2 linked regions of the Variovorax paradoxus genome follow. The protein of the gene in region 2 interacts with the protein of the main gene of each other region in a pairwise test. Links are inferred from orthologs where the notes say so. Each region holds a gene or a part of one and is shown on either strand. Other genes may lie near its edges.

Region 1 (11,296 bases), 760 kb from region 2 along the record:
TTCGGCGCCATCGCGGTACTGAAAATCCCGCTCGGCTGGGTGCTGCTGGCCGTGGGCGGCGTGGCTTGCGCCTGGACGTGGCGGAGGATTGCGCCATGAGCCATATAACGATCGTGATGCAATGGCACGACTGGCTTGCGCTCTTCGGCCAGTACCTGCTGCTGTCGCTGCTGTCGATCAGCGGCGCGATCACCACGGTGCCCGACATGCACCGCTACCTTGTCGCGCAGCACGGCTGGCTGACCGACGCGCAGTTCAGCTCGTCGGTCGCCATAGCCCAGGCCGCGCCGGGGCCCAACGTGCTCTTTGTCGCGCTCATGGGCTGGAACGTCGGCCTCAACGCGGGCGGCGGCATCGGCGCCGGGCCGAGCGCGTGGATGCTCGGCTTCCTGGGGCTCATGGTCACCATGGTCGGCATCATGCTGCCGAGCACCACCCTCACCTATCTTGCCACCCGCTGGGGCCACCGCAACCGCGACAAGCGCGGCGTGCGCGCCTTCAAGCAAGGCATGGCGCCGGTGGTGGTGGGCCTGTTGATTGCCACCGGCTGGGTGCTCGCGGCGGGCAACCATTCGGGCGACGCGCCCGCCTGGCATTTGTGGCTGCTGAGCGCGGCGGCAACGCTTGTCGTGTGGCGCACGCGCATTCACCTGCTGTGGCTGCTCGGCGCGGGCGCGCTGCTCGGTGCCATCGGTTTTGTCTGATCCTCGCTCTTTTTAGGGAAGAAACTCATGTCGCAACTTCGCTCGCTGGGCCGCTCGGGCCTCCTGGTTTCACCGCTCGCCTTCGGCGGCAATGTGTTCGGCTGGACGGTGGACGAAGCCACCTCGTTCCGCCTGCTCGACGCCTGGCTCGATGCGGGCTTCAACTTCATCGACACGGCCGACGTGTATTCGAGCTGGGTGCCGGGCCATACCGGAGGCGAGTCCGAAACCATCATCGGCAAATGGCTCAAGCAAAGCGGCAAGCGCAACCGCGTGGTGCTGGCCACCAAGGTCGGCAAGCCGATGGGCGAAGGCAAGTCAGGCCTGTCGCCCGCATACATCCGCGAAGCGGTCGAGGCTTCGCTCAAGCGCCTGCAGACAGACTTCATCGACTTGTACCAGGCGCACGATGACGATACCGCCACGCCGCTGGAGGATTCGCTGGGCGCTTTCGACGAGCTGATCAAGGCCGGCAAGGTGCGCGCCATCGGCGCCTCGAACTACAGCGCGCCTCGGCTGGCTGAAGCACTCGACATATCCGAACGGCTCGGCATTGCACGCTACGAAAGCCTGCAGCCGCTCTACAACCTGTACGACCGCGCGGTGTTCGAAGACGAACTGGAACCGCTGTGCGTGAAGCGCGAGGTGGGCGTCATCAACTTCTATGCGCTCGCGGCCGGTTTTCTGACTGGCAAGTACCGCACCGAAGCCGACGCGTCGAAGAGCGCGCGCGGTGCCAACACCACCAAGAAGTACCTGAACCCGCGCGGCCTGCGCATTCTCGAGGCCCTCGACAAGGTGGCCCAGCAGTACAACGCCAAGCCGGGCCAGGTGGCCATCGCCTGGCAAATTGCACGGCCTTCGGTCACCGCCCCCATTGCCAGCGCAACCTCGATTGCGCAGCTGGAGGAACTGGTCGTGGCCACCCAGCTCAAGCTGGATGCCGGCACCATCCAGATGCTGGACCGCGCCAGCGAAGAAAGCTAGCCGTCGACCGGATTCAGCGGGGTCGAAAGAATCCGCTGATAAAAGGCCACGTCGAGCCAGCGGCCGAACTTGAACCCGGCCTGCCGCACGGTGCCGGCATGTTCGAAGCCCAGCCGTTCGTGCAGGCCGATGCTGCCGGCGTTCGCCGCATCGATGGCACCGACCATCACATGCACATCGCGCGCGACCGCCTCCGCAACGATCGCCTCCATGAGCGTGCGGCCGAGACCAGCGCCGCGGTGCCCGGCCTCGACGTACACCGAGTGCTCCACCGTGTACTTGTAGGCCGGAAAGGCCCTGAACGCGCCGTAACTCGCAAAGCCCAGCAGCTTGCCGGTCTCCTCGTCCTCGGCGCCGATCACCGGAAACCCGTTGGCGCGCTTGGTCGCAAACCACGCGACCATGCTCTCGGGCGTGCGCGGCTTGTAGTCGTACAGCGCGGTCGAACTGACGATGGCTTCGTTGAGGATGGCGAGGATGGAGCCCGCGTGGGCCTCCTCCGTGCAGGTAATCAGGCGCATGTTGGTTCCTTTCGAACTGGCGGCGACATGTGGGGCAGATTGTCTAATATAGGAGAATAATGGTCTCATATGAGAAACAATTCTTCTCCGCCCGATGAACCCGCCGGCATCGACTCGCTCATCGCGGACCGGCTTAATGCGCTGCGCCGAGCCAAGGGGCTGAGCCTTGCGGAGCTGGCCGGGCTTTCGGGCGTCAGCAAGGCGATGATCTCGAAAGTCGAGCGTGCGGAAAGCAGCCCGACCGCCGTGTTGCTGGGCCGGCTTGCCGCCGGACTGGGCGTGCCGCTTGCGCAGTTGCTGACCGAAGACAAGGGCTCGGCGCGCCGGCTGCGCACCCGGGCTGAGCAGGAGGTATGGCGCGACCCCGAGGCCGGCTATTTGCGCCGGCAAATTTTTGAGCGCGGTGCGAACGGCGGCGTGGAGATGGTGGAGATCGAATTGCCGCGCTCGGCGCAGGTCGGCTATCCGCGATGGAGCGGCAAGCCGTATCGCCAATGCCTCTGGATGCTCGAAGGCGCGCTGCGGGTGGACTATGGCGACGAGCGTTTCGAACTGGCCGAGGGTGATTGCCTGGATTTTGGCGTGGATCGCCCGCTGGTTTTCAAGGCTCTTGGCCGCACTGGCTGCCGCTACCTGCTGGTTGCATCGCCCCCGTAAGCCGGCGCTGGCCGGCCTAGAAGTAGTAGGCAAGTTCCCACAGCGACTGGCGACGAAGGCCTGTGCTGGCCCCGGCACCGGCCGAGATACTGCAAGGCATCACAGTTTCGAGGAAACAAGCATGTCATTTGTGCTCTACATGATCGGGTTTCTGATTTTCCTGGGTGGCCTCGCCTGGGGCGCCTCGGTCGCCGGCGTGCCCACGCTCTACATCGGCATTGGCGCGCTGATCATCCTGGGCATCGGCATCTTCAGCGCAGTGGGGCGCACACGCAGCAAGGACCCTTCCTGAGTTCGATGCTGGCTGCCGCTCATTTCACACAGGCTTCACGCCGCGCGCACATGGCGTAGCTAACTTCGCGTGCGCACCGCAGGTCGCGGTGCGCATCGCTACAAGTCAGCTCGCCCATGTCCGCCTCAAGTTCCTTCGCCCGTCTCGACGACGCCCCCTCTCCCCTTGTTGCCACGCCTGCCTCGTTGATGGTGGCCGAACGGGTTTCGACCACCCAGGTCGACCTGCTCGTGGTTGGGGCCAGCTTTGCCGGCCTGGCCTGCGCACGCGCCGCAGCGCTGGCCGGCCTCAGCGTGATGGTGCTGGAGAAAAAGTCCAGCGCCGGCGCCAAGCTGCACACCACCGGCATCATCGTGAAGGATGCGGTGGATACGGTGCCGTGGCTTGCGGAAGTGCCGCCCGCGCTGGTACGCCGCATCGATGGCGTTCGGCTTTATTCGCCCGATATGCGCCACGTGGACCTGCATGCGCCGGGCTACTGGTTCTGGGCCACCGATGCGCCCGCCCTGCTCGACTGGATGGTCGACTCGGCCCGTGCCAGCGGCGTCGACGTGCGTCTTGGCACGCTGTTCGAGCAGGCGCTCTGGATGAACGACCGCTGGGAGATCCCGCTGGCCCACAGCCCTGGCCAGGGCACCTGCATTTCAGCCCGTTACATCGTGGGGGCCGACGGGCCGCACTCGCGCGTTGCCAAGGCCCTCGGCCTGTCGCGCAACACGCGCTTTCTCTATGGCGTCGAGCACGAATACCGAGGCGCGAGCATGGCGCCTGGTTTTCTGCACTGCTTCGTCGACCGCCGGCTGGCGCCGGGCTACATCGGATGGGCGCTCGACGGGTTCGGCGTGAGCCAGATCGGGCTCGCGCGCCGCATGGGCATGCAGGACGCGGCGGCGCTCCGGCTCGATCCACTGCTGCGAAAGATCGCCTCGGTCGTGTCGCCCGGCGACGCGCCACCCGTGGCGATTCGCGCCGGGATGATCCCCTGCGGCGGCGTGCTGCCCGTGGTCGCCCGCGAGCGAGCGCTGCTGGTGGGCGATGCGGCCGGCATGGTGTCGCCGGTGACGGCCGGCGGCATTCACACGGCACTGCAGCACGGGGAACGTGCCGGCGAAGCCATCGCGCAGTTTGTTCGAGGCAAGGCGCAAGACCCAGCCGGCTGGTTCGTGCGCAGCTATCCGAGGTTTAGGCTCAAGCGAGCGATGCGCTGGGCTTTCGATCACTTCCAGAGCGACTGGATGTTCAATCGCCTGCTCGGTACGCCGCAGCTGCGGCGAGTGGCGGAGCTGGTGTACTTTCATCGCAAGGCCAGCCCATTGGGCAGGAACTAGCTAGCGCGCCAGCAGGCCACGCTGGCGCAAGTAATCGGCGTCAGGCGCTGCGCTGGCGCATCGCCTCGTACAGGCACACGCCGCTTGCCACCGAGACGTTCAGGCTTTCGACCGCTCCGGCCATCGGAATGCTCACGAGCTCGTCGCAGGTCTTGCGGGTGAGTTGGCGCATGCCCTCGCCTTCGGCGCCGAGCACCAGTGCCAGCGGGCGCTTCAAGTCGCTCTGGTAGAGGGTGCCGGGCGCATCGTCGCTGGTGCCCACGCACCAGATGTTGCGTTCCTTGAGCTCGTTCAGCGTGCGCGCCAGGTTGGTCACCATGAAGTACGGCACGGTTTCGGCAGCGCCGCTCGCCACCTTGGCCACAGTGGCGTTGATGCCCGCCGCATGGTCCTTGGGCGCGATGACCGCATGCGCCCCGGCGCCGTCGGCCACGCGAAGGCAGGCGCCCAGGTTGTGCGGGTCGGTCACCCCGTCGAGCACCAGCAGAAGGGGCACGGTGCCGGCTTCTTCGAGGCCCTCGAGCAGTTCGTCGAGCGAGCGGACCTGCGCAACGGGCTCGACCCGCGCCACCACGCCCTGGTGGCCGTGGCTGCCGCTGAGCTTGGCGAGGCGCAGGCCGTCCGCCTCGACCAGCCGCACGCCGGCTTCCTGCGCGCGCGCAATGAACTGTTTCATGCGCGCATCGCGCCGGCTGGTGTCGAACATCACTTCGAGCACCGATTTGGGCGCGGTCTTGATGCGCACGCCCACGGCATGGAAGCCGAAGATCACTTTAGGGGAAGACATCCCTCGATTATCGAGGGCGGCGCGCCCTGCCTTTCAGGCAATCGGCAAACCGCTGTGCGCCCCGGCTTTTTCGTCGTGCAGTTCCTGCACGGCCAGCGCGTTCGGATGCACCCGGCCGCAGTTGCCGGCGCTTTCCAGGTACTGGCATGCGGCATGGCTTTCAGCGGCTTTTTCGTAGCGCGCCACCCAGGCGTCGCGCACCGGCAGCTTCTCGGGCGACACGGGCCAGACGCCCGGCTGCGGCCGCATGTGTTCGCCGATGCCGATGCGCCAGGGCTTGGCGCTCAGCCGGGCGCGAAAGCAGTTCTGGTTGCGGCACATGCGCGCATAGGTCTTGTCGACGCCCAGCGCCTCGAAGCATTCCGCCACCGCCGGGTCGGCCGGGCTGAAGACGTCGTGCATCGCCAGCACGCGAAAGCCGGCCGGGGTGCGGTAGAGGCGCAGGTGCCAGTCCGGGTTTTGGTGCACGAAGCGGCCGATACGCTCGGCCGCGCGCTTTTCAGGCGAGGGGTTGGTGCTGGCCTCGCCGCGCTTCTTGGCGAGGCCGATGCGGTAGGCAACGATGAAGACCACGAGGGCCGCGATCAGCCCGCCCACCCAGGTCTTGGCGGTCCATCCACCGACGACGCCCGCAATCAGCGCGGGCGCCAGCGCAAAGCCGAACACGCTGCCGCGCAGCGGCTCCTCGAAGTCGATGTCCACGAACAGCACATCGGGCGTGTTGAGGCATCGCGCGCCGTAGCTGTTGCGGGTAATGACAGTGTCGCCTTGCCGCTCGACGATTTCCTCGCGGATGGGCACGCCCTGGGCGCCGTTGTAGGCCAGCTTGCGCTCGCGGCGGTCGAGCTGCTCGCCGCGGGCAATGCGCTCGAAGGCTTCCTGCGTGCGCTGGTCGGCATGCGCCTGCGCGGCAATCGGGCTGTCGTCGGACCAGCCGTAGCGCCGCACGGTGATCTGCTTGCCCTCCACCCGCTCCTGGATTCGGCCTTCGGCCCAGAACCTGGGAACGATCATGCCTCGAGCGAGGCCACCAGCACGGGCTTGGACTCGTTGAGCGCCATGCGCCCGGCTTCGATGGTGATGCGGCGCTCGCACTGGGCCGCAATGCCGCGGTCGTGCGTGACGAGCACGAGCGTGGTGCCGAGTTCGCGATTCAGGTCGAACATCAGGCGCATCACCTGCTCGCCGGTCGCAAAGTCGAGGCTGCCGGTGGGCTCGTCGGCCAGCAGCAGGGCCGGCTGAACCACAAATGCCCGAGCCAAGGCCACGCGCTGCTGTTCGCCACCTGAGAGTACCTTGGGATAGTGCCCGAGCCGCTGCCCGAGCCCCACCCGTCCGAGCATTTCGGTAGCGGCCTTGCGCGCGTCCTTGCGGCCGGCCAGCTCCAGCGGCAGCATCACGTTTTCGAGTGCGCTCAGGTTGCCGAGCAGCTGGAAGCTCTGGAAGACGAACCCCACGCGCTGGGCCCGGAGAGCGGCGCGTGCGTCTTCGTCGATGGCAAAGATGTCGTCGCCCGCGAGCTTGACGGTGCCGCGCGTGGGCGTGTCCAGCCCTGCGATGATCGACAGCAAGGTACTCTTGCCGGAGCCCGAAGCCCCCACGATGGCGGCGGTTTCCCGCGCGCCCAGGGTGAAATCGATGTCCTGCAGAATGTCCAGCGTACCGGTCGAGTCTGTAACGGACTTGAACACGTGCTCGACGGCGACAATGGCTTCAGACGGGAGTTGGGACATGGAAAGGCTTTTCGTTTTGAATCGACGTGACTTTATCTTGACCGCCGCCGCTTCCGGCATTGCAGGGGCATCGGCAACGGCACACGCCCAGACCGCACAGGCTGCGGCGCCCCGCAAACCGGTGATTCTGGTGCTCGGCGATTCGCTGAGCGCCGAATACGGCCTGAAGCGCGGCGAAGGCTGGGTGCCCCTGCTTGAGAAGCGGCTTGCTGAGCAAAAGATCCCGGCCACGGTGGTCAACGCCAGCATCAGCGGCGACACCAGCTCGGGCGGGCGCGCCCGCTTTGCGTCGTTGCTGGCGCAGCACAAGCCCAGCCACGTGGTGGTGGAGCTTGGCGCCAACGACGCCCTGCGCGGCCTGCCGCTCCAGAACACCGAGGAAAACCTGCTGCAGATCACCAGGGCGGCACAGGCGGCCGGAGCCAAGGTGCTGATCGTCGGCATCCAGGTGCCGCCCAACTACGGCGGCGACTACACGCGGCGCTTCGAGGCGGTGTTCGGCAAGGTGGCCAGCGCCACCAAGGCGGCACTGGTGCCCTTTCTTCTCAAGGGCGTGGCCGATGCGCCAGACGCGCTTGCGCTCTTCCAGGCGGACCGCATTCATCCCACGGCCGCGGCGCAGCCCCGGTTGCTCGAGAACGTGTGGCCGGAACTGCGCAAGCTGCTTGCCGCCAAGTAAGCCGGCCGCAAACAAAAAAGCCGCTGCATGCCCAAAGGCCTGCAGCGGCTTTTTTGTCGAAAGTGTCGATCGGCGAATCAGCCGTTCTTGGTCGGCAGCTCGGGCACCGTCGGCGGGTCGCGTTCGAGCGAGGCCACATCGGTTTCCGGGTCGCCCGGGGCGAGTCCTTCGCTGCTTGGAGAGAGCTTGCGATTGGCCTTCTCGCGGAGCTTCTCTTCCTTTTTCTTCTTCTTGGCCAGCTCCTTCTGGCGCTTTTCGTAGCCGTAATTTGGTGTTGCCACTGCTTCTCCTTGAGGCGAGACAGTCACGGTGACTGTGCGTAGCCTACTGTAAGCGATAACGGTGCGGTCTCAAGGCATGGGGCCGGAGGGTGTTTCGAACTCGAACACACCTTGCAAACCCGGATAGCGCTGGTCCATGAACCAGCCCATGGCACCGGCGCCGGCCACCATCGCCAGGACCAGGGCCGCAATCATCCAGCCGACGTGTTCGCCCAGAGGCCAGAAGAGAAACACGGCCAACACCGGCAGCAGCGCGGCAAGGGACGAAAGCCACATCCAGCGCCTTGGCGCCAGCATGGGCTCCCAGGTTTGCGGATCGATGCCGGCGTCGATGAACACCTCGGCGGCAAAGCGCAGGCGCGGCCGGGGCTGCGTGGCGAGCCGCAGGAGCAACGCACGCAGGAGCGCGGCGCGGTTGCGAAAGCGCACCACGCGCGGGGCGTCCATGGTCAGCGCCAGGGGCAGCTTCACATCGATGGTTTCGCCGCCGCCTGCGGCCCGCTGGAAGACAAGCCGCTTGACGATCGCATCGCTCGAAGTGAATTCGGTTTTCACATCCTGCAGGCCGGCGCGCCCGCGGCAGACCTCGCGCCAGGCCACGGCCTGCGGCGACGCGGGATCGCCCCAACGCATGCCTTCGGCGTCGATCCGGATCGAGCCCTGGCCCACCTGCGCAAACTGCCGCAGCAGATACCAGAGCCCGCCACCCAGCCCGGCAACAAGCGCGAGCACGGCCAGCGCGACGATCCCCTCGTTGCCGTGCAGGTTCGACCAGTCGTCCTGCAGCAGCACCGCGGCCCCAAGGGAGAGCGCCAGCAACGCGAAAATCGCCACCAGCCCGCCGAGCAGGAGCCGGGTGGCCGCGAGGTCCGGCACACCCTCCAACGGCCCCTCACCTGCCAGCGCTTTCAGCACGTGCGCGGGAACCTCGAGCACGCGCGGCCCAGCGGTATGGGTATCGGCCGCGCGTGCCGGTGCCATGCCGCGCGCGGCGGACGCGGCGATGGACTGGCTCTTGCGATTTTTTCTTGCCATGCGCCTGGGCAAGGCCTACATCTGCAGCAGCGCCTGCTGCAGGTCGGCGCGCAGGTCTTCCACGTCCTCCAGGCCGATCGAGAAGCGCACGAGCGTGCCCTTGTGCGGCCAGGGAGCCACGTTCGCATCGCGCATCAGGCCGATGTCGTAGGGCACCACCAGGCTGACCGGGCCGCCCCATGAGTAGCCGAGACGGAACAGGTTCAGGCTGTCGCAGAAGCGGTCGACCTGTTCGGTGCTGTAGCGTGCGTCGAACACGACCGAGAACAGGCCCGCGGCCAAGTCGGTTTCGCCGCAGAGGGCGCGCCAGTTCGTATGGCCCGGCGACTCCTCCAGCGCCGGGTGGAGCACCTGGGCGATTTCTTCGCGGCCGCTGAGCCAACGTGCCAGTTCTCGGGCGGTGCGGTCGTGGGCGGCGTAGCGCAGCCCGATGCTGGGCAGCGAACGCAGCAGCGTCTCCACATCGCCCACGCCCACGCCAAAGCCCATGCGCATGTGGGTCAGCTTGAGGGCACGGTGCAGCCGCTCGTCGCGCGTAATCACGCTGCCCATCAGCACGTCGCCGCCGCCGCTCGGGTATTTGGTGAGCGCATGCACCGAGATGTCGACGCCCTGCCCGCTTCCGTTGAAATCGAAGGGGGCAAACGCCAGGCCCGCACCCCAGGTGTTGTCCAGCGCCGTGACCACCCCGCGGGCGCGGCAGACGTCCACCAGGGCCGGCAGGTCGGGAAACTCCATCGTCACCGAGCCCGCCGCCTCGACCCACACGAGCCGCGTACGGTCCGAGAGCTTGGCCTGCAGGTCGGCCGGGTTCATCGCGTCGTACATGCGGTGCGTGATGCCGAAGTTGGCTAATTCGCCGGTCGCCAACGCCTTGTTGGGCCCGTAGGCGTTGTCGGGAATCAGCACCTCGTCGCCGCTCTTCAGGAAAGCGAAGGCGACCAGCGAGATGGCAGCAAGCCCGCTTGGCACCAGCAGGCATTCGGTGCCGCCTTCGAGCGTGGCCAGGCGTTCCTCGAGCGTGAAGGTGGTCGGCGTGCCGTGCAGGCCGTAGGTGTAGCCGGCCTTGGTTTTCCAGTCGCGTGCGCGCATGGCGGCCACGTCGGCGAAGAACACGGTCGAGGCCTTGTAGATCCCCGGCTGCGGCGCAGCGAAGTTGGCTGGCGGCTTGTAGGGATGGTGAATCAGGGTCGTGGAGGGCTTGCTCATGGGTGAATGCTAGCGCGACTGGGCTGCCGCGGCTTCCGCCTCACAATGCGCTGATGCAGCTGACGCGGCCTCCTCCTCCCCATCTGCAGCCCTTCGTGAAGCTGCTGTGGGCCTCGGCGCCTGAAGGCGTGCCGACCGAACGGCCGGGCGCGCGCGAACACGTGCTGCCTACGGGCGGCATGCACGTGGTGTTCCGCTTGTCGGGTCCGCCGCTGAAGTTATTCGGTAGCGCTGACGACACGCGCGGCCAGACCTGCGGTTACGCGATCGTCGGCGGCGCGCGCGCCGCCTCGTACATGCGCGACGTGTCGGTGGCCACGCGCTCCGTCGGCGCGCAGCTTCAGCCCGGCGCAGCCCGAGCCCTGCTGGGTGCGCCGGAAGACGCACTGGCCAGCCAGCACACGCCGCTCGATGCGTTGTGGGGCGCGCGGCAGACCGATGCCGCGCTCGAGCAGGTTCATGCCGCGGGCGGCCTCGACAGACAGCTCACAGTCTTCGAAGCCTTGCTCGCGCAGCGTGCCATCGACTCGTTCGGCGCCGGTCTGCGCGGCCTGCACCCGGGCATCGCCGCAACTCTCGGACCGCTGGCCCATGGAAGCCCTTCGATCGAGGGACTGGTAACTCGCAGCGGGTACAGCCACCGCCGCTTCATCGCGCTCTTTCGCGGCGCCATCGGCCTCAGCCCCAAGGAATACGCACGCGTGATGCGTTTCAATCGTGCGCTGACGCTGGCAGGCGACCCCGCGCAAAGCTGGGCCGAGATTGCACTCACCGCCGGCTACAGCGACCAGGCGCACCTGAGCCGCGAGTTCTCAGCGCTGGCGGACATGTCGCCGCAGGCGTGGCGGCGGGCGGGGGCCGCGTCGCCGCGGCATGTTCCGGCGGGCACGACAACAGGTCAAATTCGTTCAAGACGCTAGCGGTGCAGCGGCCCAGAATCGGCGCCACGACAACTGCGTTCCCCCTCTCGAAAGGCAACCACCATGGCCATCCACGAACTTTTTCCATACCTCTGCGTCGACGATGCAGGCGCCGCCATCGACTTCTACTGCAAGGTCTTCGAGGTCAAGGAGATCTTCCGGC
Region 2 (16,083 bases):
GCGAAATTGCTCGTGCCCTGCAGCAGGGCATTGCGGTGACTCAGGAGCGTGCCGAACAGCGCGCCCGCGCCTACCTGCCCACGGCCGGCCATGAGCACTGCCCGCGTTGCTGGGTGGTGTACGGCCACAAGAGCCCCCTGCGTTTTCGAGAGGCGACCGCGGAGCGCCCCGAGAGCGCCGGCTGCAATGCCTGCGGCGCCGAGTACGCGACAACGCCCGACTGAGGCAGCGGACGCGCGGTCAGGGTAAACCTTGTCGCGATGCAGCAAAACCGCTACCTAGAATTGATCGGATGACATGGGCATCCATGTGAAGGAGTCCGCAGTGCAGAGCAAGAAGTCCGGGGTGAAGCCGGTGCAACGTGTAATCAAGAAGTACCCCAACCGAAGGCTCTACGACACCGAGACATCCACCTACATCACGCTCACCGAGGTGAAGCAGCTGGTGATACAGAACGCCCAGTTCGTGGTGCGCGATGCCAAGACCGGGGACGACCTCACGCGCAGCATCCTGCTGCAGATCATTCTCGAAGAAGAGGCGGGCGGTGCCCCCATGTTCACCGAGCAGGTGCTGGCCAACATCATCCGTTTTTACGGACAAGCGATGCAGGGCTATATGGGGCCGTACCTCGAGAAGAACATCCAGGCCATGACCGAAGTGCAGGCCCAGCTCGCCGAAAAGGCCGAAGGGCTGACGCCCGAAATGTGGTCGCGCTTCATGACCATGCAGTCGCCAATGCTGCAGGGGCTGATGGGCAATTACGTCGAGCAGTCCAAGAACGTGTTCCTGCAAATGCAGGAACAGATGCAGAAGAATACCGAGCAGGTTCTGGGCGCATTCGGCATCAAACGCCCCTGAATTCCCGGTCCCGGCCGATAGCTGGGACAATAGAGGCATATATGAGCGAAGTTGCCTCCCCCGAACGTACCGCCACGCCGGCTGCCCCCAAGGTCGGTTTTGTGAGCCTGGGCTGCCCCAAGGCCCTTACCGATTCCGAATTGATCCTGACCCAGCTCAGCGCTGAGGGCTACCAGACGGCCAAGACCTTCGAGGGCGCCGACCTGGTGATCGTCAACACCTGCGGCTTCATCGACGATGCGGTGAAGGAAAGCCTGGATACCATTGGCGAGGCCCTGGCGGAGAACGGCCGCGTCATCGTCACGGGGTGCCTTGGCGCCAAGACGGGCGACCAGGGCGGCAACCTGGTTCGGCAAATGCACCCGAGCGTGTTGGCCGTGACCGGTCCGCACGCCACGCAAGAAGTAATGGATGCGGTGCATGCCAACCTGCCGAAGCCGCATGACCCTTTCGTCGATCTCGTTCCCAACACCTTCGGCATTGCCGGCCTCAAGCTCACGCCGCGCCACTATGCATACCTGAAGATCAGCGAAGGCTGCAATCACCGCTGCACCTTCTGCATCATTCCCTCGATGCGCGGCGACTTGGTGTCGCGGCCGGTCGGCGACGTGCTTGGCGAGGCCAAGGCCTTGTTCGAAGGTGGCGTGAAGGAGCTGCTGGTAATCAGCCAGGACACTTCGGCCTACGGCGTGGACGTGAAGTACCGCACCGGGTTCTGGGACGGCAAGCCGGTCAAGACCCGCATGCTCGAACTGGTGCGCACGCTGGGCGAAATTGCCGAGCCGTACGGCGCGTGGGTCCGTCTGCACTATGTGTACCCATACCCGAGCGTGGACGAAATCATTCCGTTGATGGCGAGCGGGCAGGTGCTGCCTTACCTCGACGTGCCGCTGCAGCACAGCCACCCCGATGTGCTCAAGCGCATGAAGCGGCCGGCAAGCGGCGAAAAGAACCTGGAGCGCCTTGCGCGCTGGCGCGAGGTCTGCCCCGAACTCGTGATCCGCAGCACCTTCATCGCCGGGTTTCCCGGTGAGACCGAGCAGGAGTTCGAGCACCTGCTCGACTTCATTCGCGAAGCGCAGATCGACCGGGCGGGCTGCTTTGCCTACAGCCCGGTGGAAGGCGCAACGGCCAATGACATTCCCGGCATGCTGCCGGCCGCCGAGCGCGAAGCGCGCCGTGCCCGCTTCATGGAAGTGGCTGAAGCCGTATCGATTGCCAAGCTGCAACAGCGTATCGGTGCAACGATGCAGGTGCTGGTGGATTCGGCGCCCGGCATGGGTCGCAAGGGCGGCGTTGGCCGCACCTATGCCGACGCGCCCGAGATCGACGGCACCGTGCGCCTGCTGCCACCCGAGAAAATCAGCAAGACGCTCAAGGTGGGTGAATTCACCAAGGCCCGCATCGTCGGCGCCGAAGGCCACGATCTGATCGCCTTGCCGATCTGAGCCGTTCGGCCCTGCAACTCGAAACACGCCGCCGCAGCGTTGCCGGTTATGCGGCGGCACTGGCCGACCTGCGAACTAAGGGCCGAACGACAGCCTGAAAAGTTGTGCGCCTACAGACACGTAGAACCCAAGGCTTGAATGTGGCTGCCTCTGCTTCGAGGAGGTTCCATGTTCTTCCAACTCTTTCAATCCGGTTCCAGCCTTCACCTCAAAAGGGCGGCGGCGTTGCTGCAGGAGGCGCAGATGGCACGCCTCGAACACCAGGCGGCGGCGGAGCATCACGCCGCCTTGGCAATGATGTACGCAGACCGAGTGAAGCGCCTGACCCATGAGGTTTATCCGCTGCCTGCTCCCGGCGTGGAGCCCGACGCGAGGGCCGAGCAGGAAAAGCCCGCCATCTACTCGATTGAAACGAGCCGCAGGCCCAAGTCGAATCTGCTGACGTAGCCAGACCCAAAAAGAAAAGCCCGCGTAAGCGGGCTTTTCGATGGGCTTGGGTGGGGCGGCCACGGCCCGGCTGTCGTCAGTCATCCGAGCGCGAAATGACCAGGAGGCTCATGAACAACGCGCCGAGGAACATGCCGATTAACAAGGTAAATGCTGCGATCACGATGGTTTCCAGTAGGTTTGATGTCCATATTTTCAAACCAAACGTAACCTTTTGTGCGTTTTCACGTTACTTTTTGAAGCATATTGATGGAAAAGTGTGACTTTCGCCACACTTTTGAGTCTCGAAGCCGCGTGTGCCGCGGCAAGGCTAGGCGCGCGTGATGAACCAAGCCCACAAACCAACGCCAGCGGCGATCCAGACCGCAAGAACGAGAACCGCGCCCGTCATGCTTCGGGGCTTCGCGCCTTGCTCTTTCATCCACGTGTCTGCGCCGACGCGGCATTCCTCGAGAACAGCTGCGGGAATGAGCCGGATGTTCAGCCAGATCAGGCCGGGCAGCAGCAAGGCGTCGTCCAGATAGCCAAGTACCGGAATGAAATCTGGAATCAGATCGATCGGGCTCAGCGCATACGCGACCACAAAGGCGGCGAGCGCCTTTGCGAACCACGGCGTGCCAGGATGCCGGTAGGCAAACCACAGCGTGACGGCGTCGCGCTTGATCCGCGAAGCCCACTGACGGATGTTCTGGAAAATGGACATGGACGAGAAGCGGCGGTCGGCCGGCCCGAGTATGGCGGACCGCGCGGAACAATCGGCTGGCCGGATCGGCCGCAACCTTGGCGTGGTAAGGTGCACGGCGGGCTTCAAGGCCTGTCGCAACTCCGCAGATCCGTCCTGTGATCGCGCAGCGAGTTGAACGCCGCGCTCATCAGGTTGGGTTTGCGGTTCACCTTTATTGGCAACGCGGTGTATTGACTCGGTTGCCGCGCTTCATGAGACTGTGCGCGATCATTCGTCGATGTACTGCGTCAGAATGGCGAAAAGCCGCTCCTCGGTGAGCAGGTTGCTGCATCACTTCATGAGACGAAGCCCGTTCCACTTGTCCGAATCCGTGTCGTCGAAAACCGTTTCGCAAAAACTCCCGCTTAGGGACTGCGATGGTGTGCGCGAATGCGGCGGATTTTCGTCGGTCTGGCCTGCCTTGGCCGTGGCCGGTTTTCGAGAGGGAGAGCATCCCTCGATCATGTTCCCAGGGAAAAGAAAAAACCCCTGTAAATCACAGATTCACAGGGGTTTCAGCTTGGTAGGGGTGGTGCCCAGAAGAGGACTCGAACCTCCACGATGTTACTCGCTAGTACCTGAAACTAGTGCGTCTACCAATTCCGCCATCTGGGCCCACATAGCTGCCGAAGCAGTTATGTTTTGAATTTCAGGAAAGAGAGAATCATATCAAAAATAATGGCCACTCCAGCGGTCTGCTGGATGAATTTGAAGGAACTGTTCAGGGACATCGCGACGGACACGGTTTCGTGCAGCGCGACGACGGCGAAGCCGACATCTATTTGCCCCCGAACGAGATGCGTGCGGTGCTGCACAAAGACCGCGTCAAGGCGCGCGTGGTGCGGCAAGACAGGCGCGGGCGTCCCGAGGGGCGGGTGGTCGAAATCGTCGAGCGCCCCGAGCAGCCGATCATCGGCCGCCTGTTGCATGAAGGCGGCATCTGGCTCGTCGCGCCCGAAGACAAGCGCTACGGACAGGACGTACTGATTCCAAAGGGCGCGACCGGTCCCGCGAAGGTGGGACAGGTTGTGGTGGTGCAGCTCACCGAGCCGCCGGCCCTGTTCGGGCAGCCCGTGGGCCGCGTGAAGGAAGTGCTTGGCGAAATAGACGACCCGGGCATGGAGATCGAAATTGCCGTGCGCAAGTACGGCGTGCCGCACGAGTTTTCCGCCGAATGCCTGGCCGAGGCCAAGGCCTTGCCGGAGAAGGTTCGGCCTGCGGACAAGAAGGGCCGCATCGACCTGACCGACGTGCCGCTGGTCACCATCGACGGCGAAGACGCGCGCGACTTCGACGACGCGGTGTACTGCGAGCCCGCGAAGGTTGGCCGAGGCAAGGGATGGCGCCTGCTAGTGGCCATTGCGGACGTCAGCGCCTATGTGCAGACCGGCTCGGCGATCGACATCGACGCCTACGACCGCGCGACCAGTGTCTACTTTCCGCGCCGCGTTATCCCGATGCTGCCGGAAAAGCTTTCTAACGGCTTGTGCTCGCTGAACCCCGAGGTCGAGCGCCTGTGCATGGTGTGCGACATGCTCGTGGCCGCCGACGGCGAGATTTACGCCTACCAGTTCTACCCGGCGGTGATGTTCAGCCATGCGCGCTTCACCTATACCGAAGTGGCGGCCATTCTTGGCAACACGCGCGGCCCTGAGGCAGCCAAGCGCAAGGACCGCGTGAAGGATCTGCTGAACCTGGCCGATGTCTACAAGGCCCTGCTCAAGCAGCGCGGCAAGCGCGGCGCAGTCGACTTCGAAACCACCGAGACGCAGATCATCTGCGACGACGCCGGCCGCATCGAGAAGATCGTGCCGCGCACGCGCAACGAAGCGCACCGCCTCATCGAAGAAGCCATGCTCGCGGCCAACGTGTGCAGCGCCGACTTCATCGCCGAAGGCAAGCACCCGGGCCTGTTCCGCGTGCACGAAGGCCCGACGCCCGAGAAAAAGGAAATCCTCCGCGGCTATTTGAAGGCCATGGGCGTGGGGTTGAGCATTACCGACGACCCACGGCCCGGCGAGTTCCAGGCCATTGCCGAAGCCACCAAGGAGCGGCCCGACGCGCAGCAGATCCACACCATGCTGCTTCGCTCGATGCAGCAGGCGATCTACACGCCCATCAACAGCGGCCACTTCGGCCTGGCGTACGAGGCCTACACGCACTTCACGAGCCCGATCCGGCGCTACCCGGACCTGCTGGTGCACCGTGTGATCAAGGCGATTCTCGGCAAGACGCGCTATCAGCTGCCGATGCTGCCGACGCCGGGCGAGGCGCATGCCAAGCTCGCCAAACGGCTGGCTTCTCGCGTCAAGGCGCCGACGACCAAGCCGCAGAAGGCCACGGTCGCGCCCAGCAAGGAAGTGCTGGCGTGGGAAGCCGCCGGCCTGCATTGCAGCGCCAACGAGCGCCGTGCCGACGAAGCCAGCCGCGATGTCGAGGCGTGGCTCAAGTGCAAGTACATGCGCGAGCACCTGGGTGAGGAATACGGCGGTGTGGTCACCGCGGCCACCACCTTCGGCATCTTCGTGACGCTGGACGCCATGTATGTCGAGGGGCTGGTGCACATCACCGAGCTCGGCGGCGAGTATTTCAAGTTCGACGAAATGCGCCAGGAACTGCGCGGCGAGCGCACCGGCATCCGCTACGCCATTGGCACCCGCGTTCGGGTGCAGGTGAGCCGCGTCGACCTGGACGGGCGCAAGATCGATTTCCGGCTGGTGCGAGAGGGCGAAGAACTCACGTCGCGTGCCATGAAGGACAAGGGCGTGGGCTCGGCCGGCGTGCCGGTCAAGGCGTCAGCCAAGCGCAGCTCGCGCCACAAGGCCGAGGCCGCCCCCGAACCACGCGGCGACCGCGCCATCGGTGCAGCTGCGGGGCCTCAATCGGCGATGCAGGCCTTCAAGTCGGCGGTGAAGAAGGCCGCCAACAAGATGAAGGGTCGCAAGCCACCGCGCCGCACATGACGCACAACGCATCGCATCCATACACAAGCAAGACAGACAAGCTGAGAAGGAGACACTGAGCATGAGCGTAGAAAACAACAAGGGCCGCATCGCAATCGTCACGGGTGCCGGCACGGGCATCGGACGCGCCGCGGCGCTCGCATTGCTGGCCGATGGCTGGAGCGTTGGGCTGGCGGGGCGCCGCCCCGAGCCCCTGGAGCAGGTGGCCGAAGAGTCCGGGGCTGGTGCGCGCGCCTTTGCGGTGCCCACCGATGTGGCCAATGCCGAATCGGTGCAGGCACTTTTCGCCGCGGTGGTCGAACGCTTCGGCCGTGTCGACCTGCTGTTCAACAATGCCGGCGTGGGCAACCCACCGGGTGCGTTTGAAGACTGGACGCCGGATCAATGGCGCGGTGTGGTCGACATCAACCTGAACGGCATGTTCTTCTGCATTCAGCAGGCGTTCCGTACGATGAAGGCGCAGAGCCCGCGAGGCGGCCGCATCATCAACAACGGCTCCATTTCGGCCACCGCGCCGCGGCCGAATTCGCCGGCCTACACGGCGACCAAGCATGCCGTCGAGGGTCTCACCAAGACCGCGTCGCTCGACGGGCGCAAGTACGACATCGCAGTCGGCCAGATCGACGTGGGCAACGCCATGACCGAGCTGGCCGCGCGCATGGCCAAGGGCGTGCCGCAAGCCAACGGTGAACTGGCGATCGAGCCGCTGATGGACGTCAAGATCGTCGGGCAGTCGGTGCTCTACATGGCAAACCTGCCGCTGGAAGCCAACGTGCTGTTCCACACCGTGATGGCGACGAAGATGCCCTTCGTCGGACGCGGCTAGAACCTCCTCATCAGCCGGGTGCCTGGCGCGCCAGCCCACCGGCGCTCAGCGGGGGCGCATTGGCCGGCCAGGTGTCCGCGATGTGGCCGTGGCGCCAGACGGCGCTTTGCGCAGCCTCGAATGGCGATTGTTTCGAGGCCATCGCGGCGCCGATCATCCCGGCCAGCACATCGCCCGTGCCGGCGGTTGCGAGCGCGGCATTGCCAGTCGGGTTGAGCACGGGCGGCGCGCCGCTGTTGTCGGCGATGACTGTTCCCGAGCCTTTGAGCACGGCAACTGCGCCATAGCGCGATGCCAGTTCGCGGGCTGCTGCCAGCCGGTCGGCTTGAATGTCGGCGGCCGTGCAATCCAGCAGGCGCGCGGCTTCGAGCGGATGCGGTGTGATGACGGTCGGCCTTCCGCGTCGGCCGCGTGATGCCAGTTGCGTTTGCAACGCGCTGTCGCTCGCAATGGCGTTCAGTGCATCGGCATCGAGCACCAGTGCAGCCGCTGTCGCCAGCACGCGCGGCAGCACCGCGCGTATGTCTGTGCCTCCGCCGCATCCGCAGACCGCCGTCATGCCTGAAAGATCGAGCGCATCGGCGTCTCTCAGCATCAGCTCGGGCTGTGCAAGGTCGACAGGGGTGGCGCTCGGGTCGAGCAAGCCCACGAATACGCGTCCGGCCCCCGCATGCAGCGCAGCCGATCCGGCCAGCAGCGCGGCGCCCGCCATGCCGGGTGCGCCGCCGATCACGGCGACATCGCCATAGCTGCCCTTGTGCGATGCGTGGCTGCGTGGCGGGGCCGCCGGCCGGCCCGCAAGGCGCGCGGCGGGCGGTTCAGCGATGCTGCCGCTGCAACCCAGGTCGTCGAACCACACCGTGCCTGCGGCATCGCGGCCCTGCGCCGTAAAGAGGCCTGGCTTCAGGGTCAGAAAGGTGATGCAGAAGCGGAACGATGCGGCACTCGAATGAGGGATGGCGCTTGAAACGCCGGTGTCCGCGTCCAGGCCGGACGGCACGTCGACGCTCAGTACCGGTTGCGCCGTCGAATGCATCTGCCGCAGCCATTCGGCCATGGCGTTCTCGAGCGGCCGGGTGGCGCCGATGCCGAGCAGCGCATCGATGGCCAGTCCATAGGTTGCGGGCGGGTTGGGCGCGAAGATCACACCGGCATCCCTGGCTCGCTGCAGCGATGCCTTCGCGTCCGGCGGCAGGCGGTTCTCGTCGCCGGCGAAAGTGACGATCGGCAGAAAGCCACGTTGCTGTAACTGCGCGGCCGCTTCAAAACCATCGCCGCCGTTGTTTCCCGGCCCGCAGGCGACCCATACCGTGCGCGCATGCGGCGCGACAGCCATGGCCAGGCGCGCAACCGCAAGGCCGGCGCGCTGCATCAGCGTGTGGGCGGGCAGGGCGGCTGCGGCCGCCTCCTCGATGCGCCGCGTTGCCGCGATATCGAAAAGGTCGGCGACGGTTTCGGACGTGATGCGTTGCATCGGTTCATTTTGCCGCCCCATGTGCCCTGGCAGGAGCTGCGGCGGTATCTCTAGGAAAGATGGAGCCGCTCGACGCCCAGGCCTTCGAGGTCGACGCCGGCATCGCGGCCCCCGATCAGGTCGGCCACCACCCGCGCGCTGCCGCACGACAGCGCCCAGCCGCTCGAGCCGTGGCCCAGGTTGAGCCAGACGCCCGGCACGCCGCTGGCGCCGAGCACCGGAGGGCCGTCGGGAAGCATCGGCCGCGCGCCCTTCCATTGCTGCACGCCCGACTGCAGCGTGACCGCGCCGGGGAACCAGTCGTGCAGCACCTTGTAGAGCGTTTGCACTGCGGATGGATTCATGGTGCTCAGCGAACCGCCGATTTCGGCGCTCCCGGCCACGCGCACGCGCTGGCCCAAGCGCGAGATCGCGACCTTGTAGCGTTCGTCCATCACCGCGCTGCGCGGCGCATTGAGCGATTCGCGAATTGGCGCACTGATGGAGTGGCCGTAGATGGGAGCAAGCGGAACCCGAAGCCCGAGCGGCCGCACAAGCGCTGCCGAGGCCAGCCCGGCGCACACCACGACGGCGTCGAACCGCAGCGGCGGGGAACCGCTTGCAAGCGAAACGGATGTGGGCTCGGCGCGGCTCAGCGGCGCGATGTCGCAATTGAAGTGGAATTGGGCGCCGAGTGCCTCGGCCTCCCACTTGAGCAGCAGCGCGAACTGGCGGCAGTTGGCCACTTCGTCCTCGGGCAGGTAGATGGCGCCTGCAAGCGCCGTGTCGGTGCTGAGCGCGGGTTCGATGCGCCGAGCCTCGTCGGCGTCGACTTCGCGAAAGACGCTGCCAGCCGCCCGCAGCACGTCGAGGCCGGGCTGCACCAGCTTTTTCTCGCGCTTGGAGCGCAGCAGCACAAGGTAGCCGTCGCTGCGCTCGTAGCTGAGTTCGCGCGCCTCGGTCACCTCGTGCAGGCGGGTGCGGCTGTAGAACGCCAGCCGCTGCATGCGGGCGCGGTTGGCGAGATAGGTTTCGAGCTTGCAGGCCTTTTGCCAGCGCGACATCCAGCCGATGTCGCGTGAATTCAGCGGCCAGCGCAGCTTGATGGCGCCGTGGGAAGAGAGCAGTGAACGCAGCACCTTGGCGCGCATGCCCGGTGCGGCCCACGGCGTTACATAGCCCGGTGCGACCACACCCGCATTGGCAAAACTGGCTTCCTCGGCGGCCGCGCCGCGGCGCTCGAACACAGACACTTCATGGCCGTCCGAAGCCAGTTCCCAGGCGGTGGTGACGCCGATGATGCCGGCGCCCACGATCGCGATTTTCATTGAATGCTTGAGTAAGAAGAAATGGCTGACGCCCGTCGCTAGGCGTGCAGCCTATTGTCTTCGCAGTGCGTGTTCTGTTTGTAAGGCAATCGCGAGAACGGCGTCGTCGTGCAGTGCCGCGTGCCACAGCATCAAGCCGACGGGCAGCTCGCCGGCGGCATGGCAGGGCAGTGAAATGGCGCAGCCGTCGAGCATGTTGACGATTGACGGGTTGCGCAGCAGCAGTGCGTTGACGCGAAAGAACTCGTCGTCGCGCTCGGCCCCCGGTGCCACGCTCGCGATGGGAGGCGCGGTGATCGGCACGGTTGGCGACAGCACGGCGTCGTAGGGCGCGAGCGCCGCTTCGACGCGGGCAATCCAGGCGCGCCGGGCATTCACAAGGTCGATGTATTCATGCGCCTTCATGCCGGCGCCTTTGAGAATGCGCTGCGCAACGCGCGGGTCGTAGCCGGCGCCGCTGCGTTCCAGCAACAGCCGGTGCCAGGCGTAAGACTCGGCCGCCGAAAATCCGCCGGTGGCGTTGATGGCCTGCAGCTCTGCCAATTCAGGCAATGCGATTTCCTCGATCTGGGCGCCAGCGGCCCGCAATGCTCGCAGCGCGCCTTCGAAAGCCTGGGCCACGGCAGGCTCGATGCCGTCGAAAAAAACGTTCTTCACCACGGCCAACCGGTATGCGCCCAGAGAGGCTGCGCCGGCAGTCACGCGGCGCGCTGCGAGGATTTCATGTGCGGTGACGGCGTCCCGCACCGATCGCGTCATGGCGCAAACGGTGTCCAGCGTGGTCGACAGCGGCAGGGCGCCGTCGGCCGGAACCAGTCGGGCGGTGCTCTTGAAGCCGACGATGCCGTTCAGCGCCGCGGGAATGCGGATCGAGCCGCCGGTGTCGGAGCCCAGCCCGATGAACGCCGCTCCGGTGGCAACCGAAACGGCGGCGCCGGAAGAAGAGCCTCCCGGAATGCGCGGCGTGGCCCGGTCGCTCACATTTGCCGGGGTGCCGTGATGGGGGTTGACGCCCACGCCGGAGAAAGCGAACTCGGTCATGTTGGTGCGGCCCGTCAGTACGCCGCCTGCGGCGCGCAGCCGCGCCACGGCTACGGCGTCCGCCTTGGCGGCCGGGGCATGCGAAAGCACCATGGAGCCGGCAGGAGTCGGCTGTCCCTCGATGTCGAACAGGTCCTTGGCGGTGAACGCCAGCCCGGCGAGCCTGCTTTGAAGCGCCGGCCGGTCGGCTTGCCGGCGGGCGTCGTCGAACAGCGTGCGGGTGAAAACATGCTTGCAGGCCGGCGATTCGGAAATCTCGATGGCGCGCTCCATTTCGGTGCGTGCATCGCTGCCGCCTGCCAGAAGGTTCAGACGGACGGCGTGAAGGTCGTTCATGGGTTGGCTGCGAGGGCGCGGACGGCTCGGTTCCGGGGTGGGACAAGGGGGAAGGACGGGGGCAGGCCGTGCTATACTCGTTGGGTTTCGCTGATCATGCGACGGCTCTCGCCGCACCCAGCCAGACACATTCGCAAACCGGCCCAATCAAGGTGTTGTGACTCCATTCGAAGGAGGCGCAAAACGGGCTGGATTTTAGACCCAACCTTTGGAGTAATTTCAATGTCGACCACCATGCGCGAAATGCTGGAAGCCGGTGTCCACTTCGGTCACCAAACCCGCTTCTGGAACCCCAAGATGGCTCCGTTCATCTTCGGCCATCGCAACAAGATCCACATCATCAACCTGGAAAAGTCGCTCCCGATGTTCCAGGACGCGATGAAGTACGCCAAGCAGCTCACCGCCAATCGCGGCACCATCCTCATGGTCGGCACCAAGCGCCAGGCCCGTGAAATCGTGGCTGCCGAAGCCCGCCGCGCCGGCGTGCCTTTCGTTGACACCCGCTGGCTCGGCGGCATGCTGACCAACTTCAAGACCGTCAAGACCTCGATCAAGCGCCTGAAGGACATGAAGGCCCAGCAAGAAGCCGGCCTCGAAAGCCTGAGCAAGAAAGAGCAGCTCACGTTCACGCGTGAAATCGAGAAGCTCGAAAAGGACATCGGCGGCATCCAGGACATGACCGCGCTGCCCGACGCCATCTTCGTGATCGATGTGGGCTTCCACAAGATCGCCGTGGCAGAAGCCAAGAAGCTCGGCATTCCGCTGATCGGCGTGGTGGACTCCAACCACTCGCCCGAAGGCATCGACTACGTCATTCCCGGCAACGACGACTCGTCGAAGGCTGTCACGCTGTACGCCCGCGGCATCGCCGACGCGATCATCGAAGGCCGCAACAGCGCCACCGGTGACGTGGTCAAGGCCATCGCCGAAGGCAGCGACGAATTCGTCGAAGTCGAAGAGGGCGCCTCGGCCTGATCGAGTGCTCTCACGCGCCTGAAGAAGGGGCTTTGGTGCCCCTTTTTTTTAATCTGATTTTTTGGACACGGAGATAGAACAATGGCTGCAATCACCGCAAGCATGGTCGGCGAACTGCGCGCAAAGACCGACGCGCCCATGATGGAATGCAAGAAGGCCCTGACCGAGGCCGACGGCAACATGGAAAAGGCCGAAGAGCTGCTGCGCATCAAGCTCGGCAACAAGGCTGGCAAGGCTTCGGGTCGCATCACCGCCGAAGGCGTGGTCACGGCGTTTGTCGAAGGCTCGGCCGGCGGCATGATCGAAATCAACTGCGAAACCGACTTCGTCACCAAGAACGACAGCTTCCTGGCCATGGCCAACGCTGCCGCGATGCTGGTCGCCAAGAACAACCCCGCCGACATCGCTGCGCTCGGCGCGCTGCCCTATGAGCAGGACGGCTTCGGCCCCACGCTCGAAGACGTGCGCAAGGGCCTGATCGGCAAGATCGGCGAGAACATGAGCTTCCGCCGCTTCAAGCACTTTGCCGGCAACGGCAAGCTGGCTTCGTACCTGCACGGCACGCGCATCGGCGTGATGGTCGAGTTCGAGGGCGACGAAACGTCGGCCAAGGACGTGGCAATGCATATCGCCGCCATGAAGCCGGTCGCGATCTCGGCTGCAGACGTGCCCGCCGACCTGATCGAGAAAGAGCGCGCCGTTGCCGCCGGCAAGGCGGAAGAAGACCGCAAGACGGCCGAAGCCGAAGGCAAGAAGGCGCAGCCTGCCGACATCGTTGCGAAGCGCATCGAAGGCGGCGTGCAGAAGTACCTGAAGGAAGTCTCGCTGCACAACCAGCCGTTCGTGAAGAACGACAAGCAGACCGTCGAGCAGATGCTCAAGGCCGCCGACACCACCATCAAGGGCTTCACCCTGTATGTGGTCGGCGAAGGCATCGAAAAGAAGGTCGACGACTTCGCAGCCGAAGTGGCCGCGCAAGTTGCTGCCGCCAAGGCCGCCGCGTAAAAACTGTTACGCCCTAAAGCGACGGCGCGCGTGTGTGTGCCGCCGCTTTTTCACCGCCTCGTTCTACACTCGCCCCCGCCAACCCAAGTAAGGAAATTGCCCATGTCTGATCCCCGTCCAGCCCACAAGCGAATCTTGTTGAAGCTGTCGGGTGAAGCGTTAATGGGGGACGATGCCTTTGGTATTAACCGCGCGACCATCGTTCGCATGGTCGAAGAGGTGGCTGAGGTGGTGAACATGGGTGTGGAAGTCGCCGTCGTCATCGGCGGCGGCAACATCTTCCGCGGTGTCGCGGGAGGTTCGGTTGGCATGGATCGCGCCACGGCCGACTACATGGGCATGCTGGCCACGGTGATGAACTCGCTAGCGCTAGCCGACGCCATGAACAAGCAGGGTCTGGTGGCTCGCGTGATGTCCGCCATTGCCATCGAGCAGGTGGTCGAGCCCTACGTGCGGCCCAAGGCGCTGCAGTATCTCGAAGAGGGCAAGGTCGTGGTGTTTGCCGCGGGTACCGGCAATCCGTTCTTCACCACCGACACGGCCGCCGCGCTTCGCGGTGCCGAAATAGGTGCCGAGCTGGTGCTCAAGGCGACCAAGGTCGATGGTGTCTATTCCGCCGACCCCAAGACCCATCCGAATGCAACGCGGTATTCCACGCTCACGTTCGACGAGGCAATCGCGCAAAATCTCGGCATCATGGACGCCACGGCCTTTGCGCTGTGCCGCGACCAGAAGCTGCCGATCAAGGTGTTCTCGATCTTCAAGAACGGCGCACTCAAGCGCGTCGTCATGGGCGAGGACGAAGGCACGCTGGTGCATGCCTGAGGAGTATTGAGATGACCACCCCTACCATTGCAGAAATTCGCAGCACGACCGATGCGAAGATGAACCAGTCGCTGGCTGCGTTCCAGAACAACCTCACCAAGATTCGTACCGGCCGCGCCAACTCCGCGCTGCTCGACTCCATCCATGTGGAGTACTACGGCTCGCAGGTTCCCCTGAGCCAGGTGGCGAACGTATCGGTGCTCGATTCGCGCACCATCAGCGTCCAGCCCTGGGAAAAGGGCATGGGCGCAAAAATCGAAAAAGCCATCCGCGAAAGCGACCTGGGCCTGAACCCGGCCTCGATGGGCGACCTGATCCGCGTGCCGCTTCCCGCAATGAGCGAAGAGCGCCGCAAGGAAATGACCAAGCTGGTCCGCAACGAAGGCGAAAGCGCCAAGATCGCCACGCGCAACCTGCGCCGCGACGCGAACGAAGCGGTCAAGAAGCTGGTCAAGGAAAAGCTCGCCTCTGAAGACGACCAGAAGCGCGCCGAGGCCGAGATCCAGAAGGTCACCGACCGCCACATCGCGGAAATCGACCGGCTGGTCGCGGCCAAGGAAGCGGAGATCATGGCCGTTTGAGGCTGCGCATGGCCTCGTCTTCGCTGCAGATTCCCCACCACGTTGCCATCGTCATGGATGGCAACGGACGCTGGGCCACGCGGCGATTCCTGCCTCGCGTGGCGGGTCACAAGCAGGGCGTCGAATCGCTGCGCCGCTGCGTCAGGGCCTGCGTCGATCGCGGCGTGGGCATTCTCACGGTGTTCGCGTTTTCGTCCGAAAACTGGAACCGGCCACCCGAAGAGGTTTCGGGGCTGATGGAAATCATGGTCGGTGCGCTCGCACGCGAAGTGCCCAAGCTGAGCCGCGACGGCGTGCGGCTGCACTTCGTCGGCGAGCGGGCCGGGCTCTCCAAAAAGATGGTGCAAGGCCTGGTCGATGCCGAAGAGGCCACGGCGCAGAACACCAAGCTCATACTCAACGTCTGCTTCAACTATGGCGGCCGATGGGACATTGCACGGGCAGCCGCCAAGCTGGCCGAGCAGGGCGAGCCGCTCACCGAAGCCAATCTCGATCGCGCGATGGCCCTGGCTCATGTGCCCGACCCCGACCTGCTCATTCGCACTGGCGGCGAGCAGCGCCTGTCGAACTTCCTGCTGTGGCAAAGCGCCTATGCGGAGCTTTTCTTCAGCGACAAGCTGTGGCCGGAGTTCGACGAAGCCGAACTGGATGCGGGAATTGCCGCATTCCAGGTTCGCGAGCGCCGTTTCGGCAAGACTTCCGCGCAGGTCACGGCTGGCAGCGATTCCACCTCAGATCGCCAGTTGGCCTGACGGCCTTCAACGGCCCGAAATACCGCCGCATGCTCAAACAACGCATTCTCACGGCCATCGTCCTGCTGGCGATCTTGCTGCCGGCGCTTTTCTATCCGTCGCACGTTCCATTTGCCTGCGTCATGCTGGTGCTGATCGGTGCCGGAGCCTGGGAGTGGGGCCGACTCAATGGGTACGGGCAGCAACTGTCGGTGTTCCTTGGCCTGGAGACGGTGGCGCTTTGTGCGTTGTCGTGGTGGCTCGGGTTGCTCGAGCGGCCACTGATGCTCATGTGGCTGCTGGCCAGCGCCGCCTGGGTGCTTGGTGGCGCCGCGCTGCTGCGCGTGGCCGTGCCGGGCTGGCCCCGCATTCCGCGCGGCCTGCGGCTGGTCGGCGGGTTGCTGGCGCTCTGGGTGGCTTGGCTCGCGGCCGTGCAGGCGCGCATGGTCGGCATCAACTTTCTGCTTTCCATTCTTGTGCTGGTCTGGGTGGCCGACGTTTTTGCCTATTTCGCGGGCCGCGCCTTCGGCCTCAAGTTCACC

The links.
Region 1: the proteins of GOQ09_RS14990 (region 2) and rlmB interact in binary tests that used the Escherichia coli proteins (3 or more experiments, as listed by UniProt). The link is inferred for Variovorax paradoxus from one-to-one orthologs.

What each region holds. Positions count from the first base shown.
Region 1 is NZ_CP046622.1:2,468,968-2,480,263, reverse strand. Bases 3,404-6,259 are described here. They hold rlmB (23S rRNA (guanosine(2251)-2'-O)-methyltransferase RlmB), read right to left. Parts: upstream 5,277-6,259; coding sequence 4,530-5,276; downstream 3,404-4,529. Other genes in these bases: GOQ09_RS11645 (hypothetical protein), read right to left, coding at 5,310-6,259; GOQ09_RS11655 (NAD(P)/FAD-dependent oxidoreductase), read left to right, coding at 3,404-4,489. Outside these bases: GOQ09_RS11680 (chromate transporter), read left to right, coding at 1-99; GOQ09_RS11675 (chromate transporter), read left to right, coding at 96-704; GOQ09_RS11670 (aldo/keto reductase), read left to right, coding at 732-1,691; GOQ09_RS11665 (GNAT family N-acetyltransferase), read right to left, coding at 1,688-2,212; GOQ09_RS11660 (helix-turn-helix domain-containing protein), read left to right, coding at 2,282-2,869; GOQ09_RS26110 (SoxR reducing system RseC family protein), read left to right, coding at 2,991-3,161; more of GOQ09_RS11655, read left to right, coding at 3,278-3,403; more of GOQ09_RS11645, read right to left, coding at 6,260-6,290; GOQ09_RS11640 (ABC transporter ATP-binding protein), read right to left, coding at 6,287-7,009; GOQ09_RS11635 (arylesterase), read left to right, coding at 7,008-7,688; GOQ09_RS11630 (hypothetical protein), read right to left, coding at 7,766-7,969; GOQ09_RS11625 (hypothetical protein), read right to left, coding at 8,039-9,004; GOQ09_RS11620 (PLP-dependent transferase), read right to left, coding at 9,020-10,213; GOQ09_RS11615 (helix-turn-helix domain-containing protein), read left to right, coding at 10,267-11,133; GOQ09_RS11610 (VOC family protein), read left to right, coding at 11,197-11,296. UniProt on the Escherichia coli protein: Specifically methylates the ribose of guanosine 2251 in 23S rRNA.
Region 2 is NZ_CP046622.1:3,224,960-3,241,042, reverse strand. The notes cover bases 6,509-9,351. They hold GOQ09_RS14990 (NAD(P)H-hydrate dehydratase), read right to left. Parts: upstream 8,741-9,351; coding sequence 7,277-8,740; downstream 6,509-7,276. Other genes in these bases: GOQ09_RS14985 (D-amino acid dehydrogenase), read right to left, coding at 8,791-9,351; GOQ09_RS14995 (SDR family oxidoreductase), read left to right, coding at 6,509-7,266. Also shown: GOQ09_RS15030 (hypothetical protein), read left to right, coding at 1-224; polyhydroxyalkanoate synthesis repressor PhaR, read left to right, coding at 298-858; 30S ribosomal protein S12 methylthiotransferase RimO, read left to right, coding at 900-2,306; GOQ09_RS15015 (hypothetical protein), read left to right, coding at 2,475-2,753; GOQ09_RS15010 (YkvA family protein), read right to left, coding at 3,064-3,456; rnr (ribonuclease R), read left to right, coding at 4,173-6,440; more of GOQ09_RS14995, read left to right, coding at 6,502-6,508; more of GOQ09_RS14985, read right to left, coding at 9,352-10,047; GOQ09_RS14980 (amidase), read right to left, coding at 10,099-11,424; rpsB (30S ribosomal protein S2), read left to right, coding at 11,647-12,399; tsf (translation elongation factor Ts), read left to right, coding at 12,481-13,404; pyrH (UMP kinase), read left to right, coding at 13,507-14,229; frr (ribosome recycling factor), read left to right, coding at 14,241-14,810; uppS (polyprenyl diphosphate synthase), read left to right, coding at 14,819-15,562; GOQ09_RS14950 (phosphatidate cytidylyltransferase), read left to right, coding at 15,592-16,083. UniProt on the Escherichia coli protein: Bifunctional enzyme that catalyzes the epimerization of the S- and R-forms of NAD(P)HX and the dehydration of the S-form of NAD(P)HX at the expense of ADP, which is converted to AMP.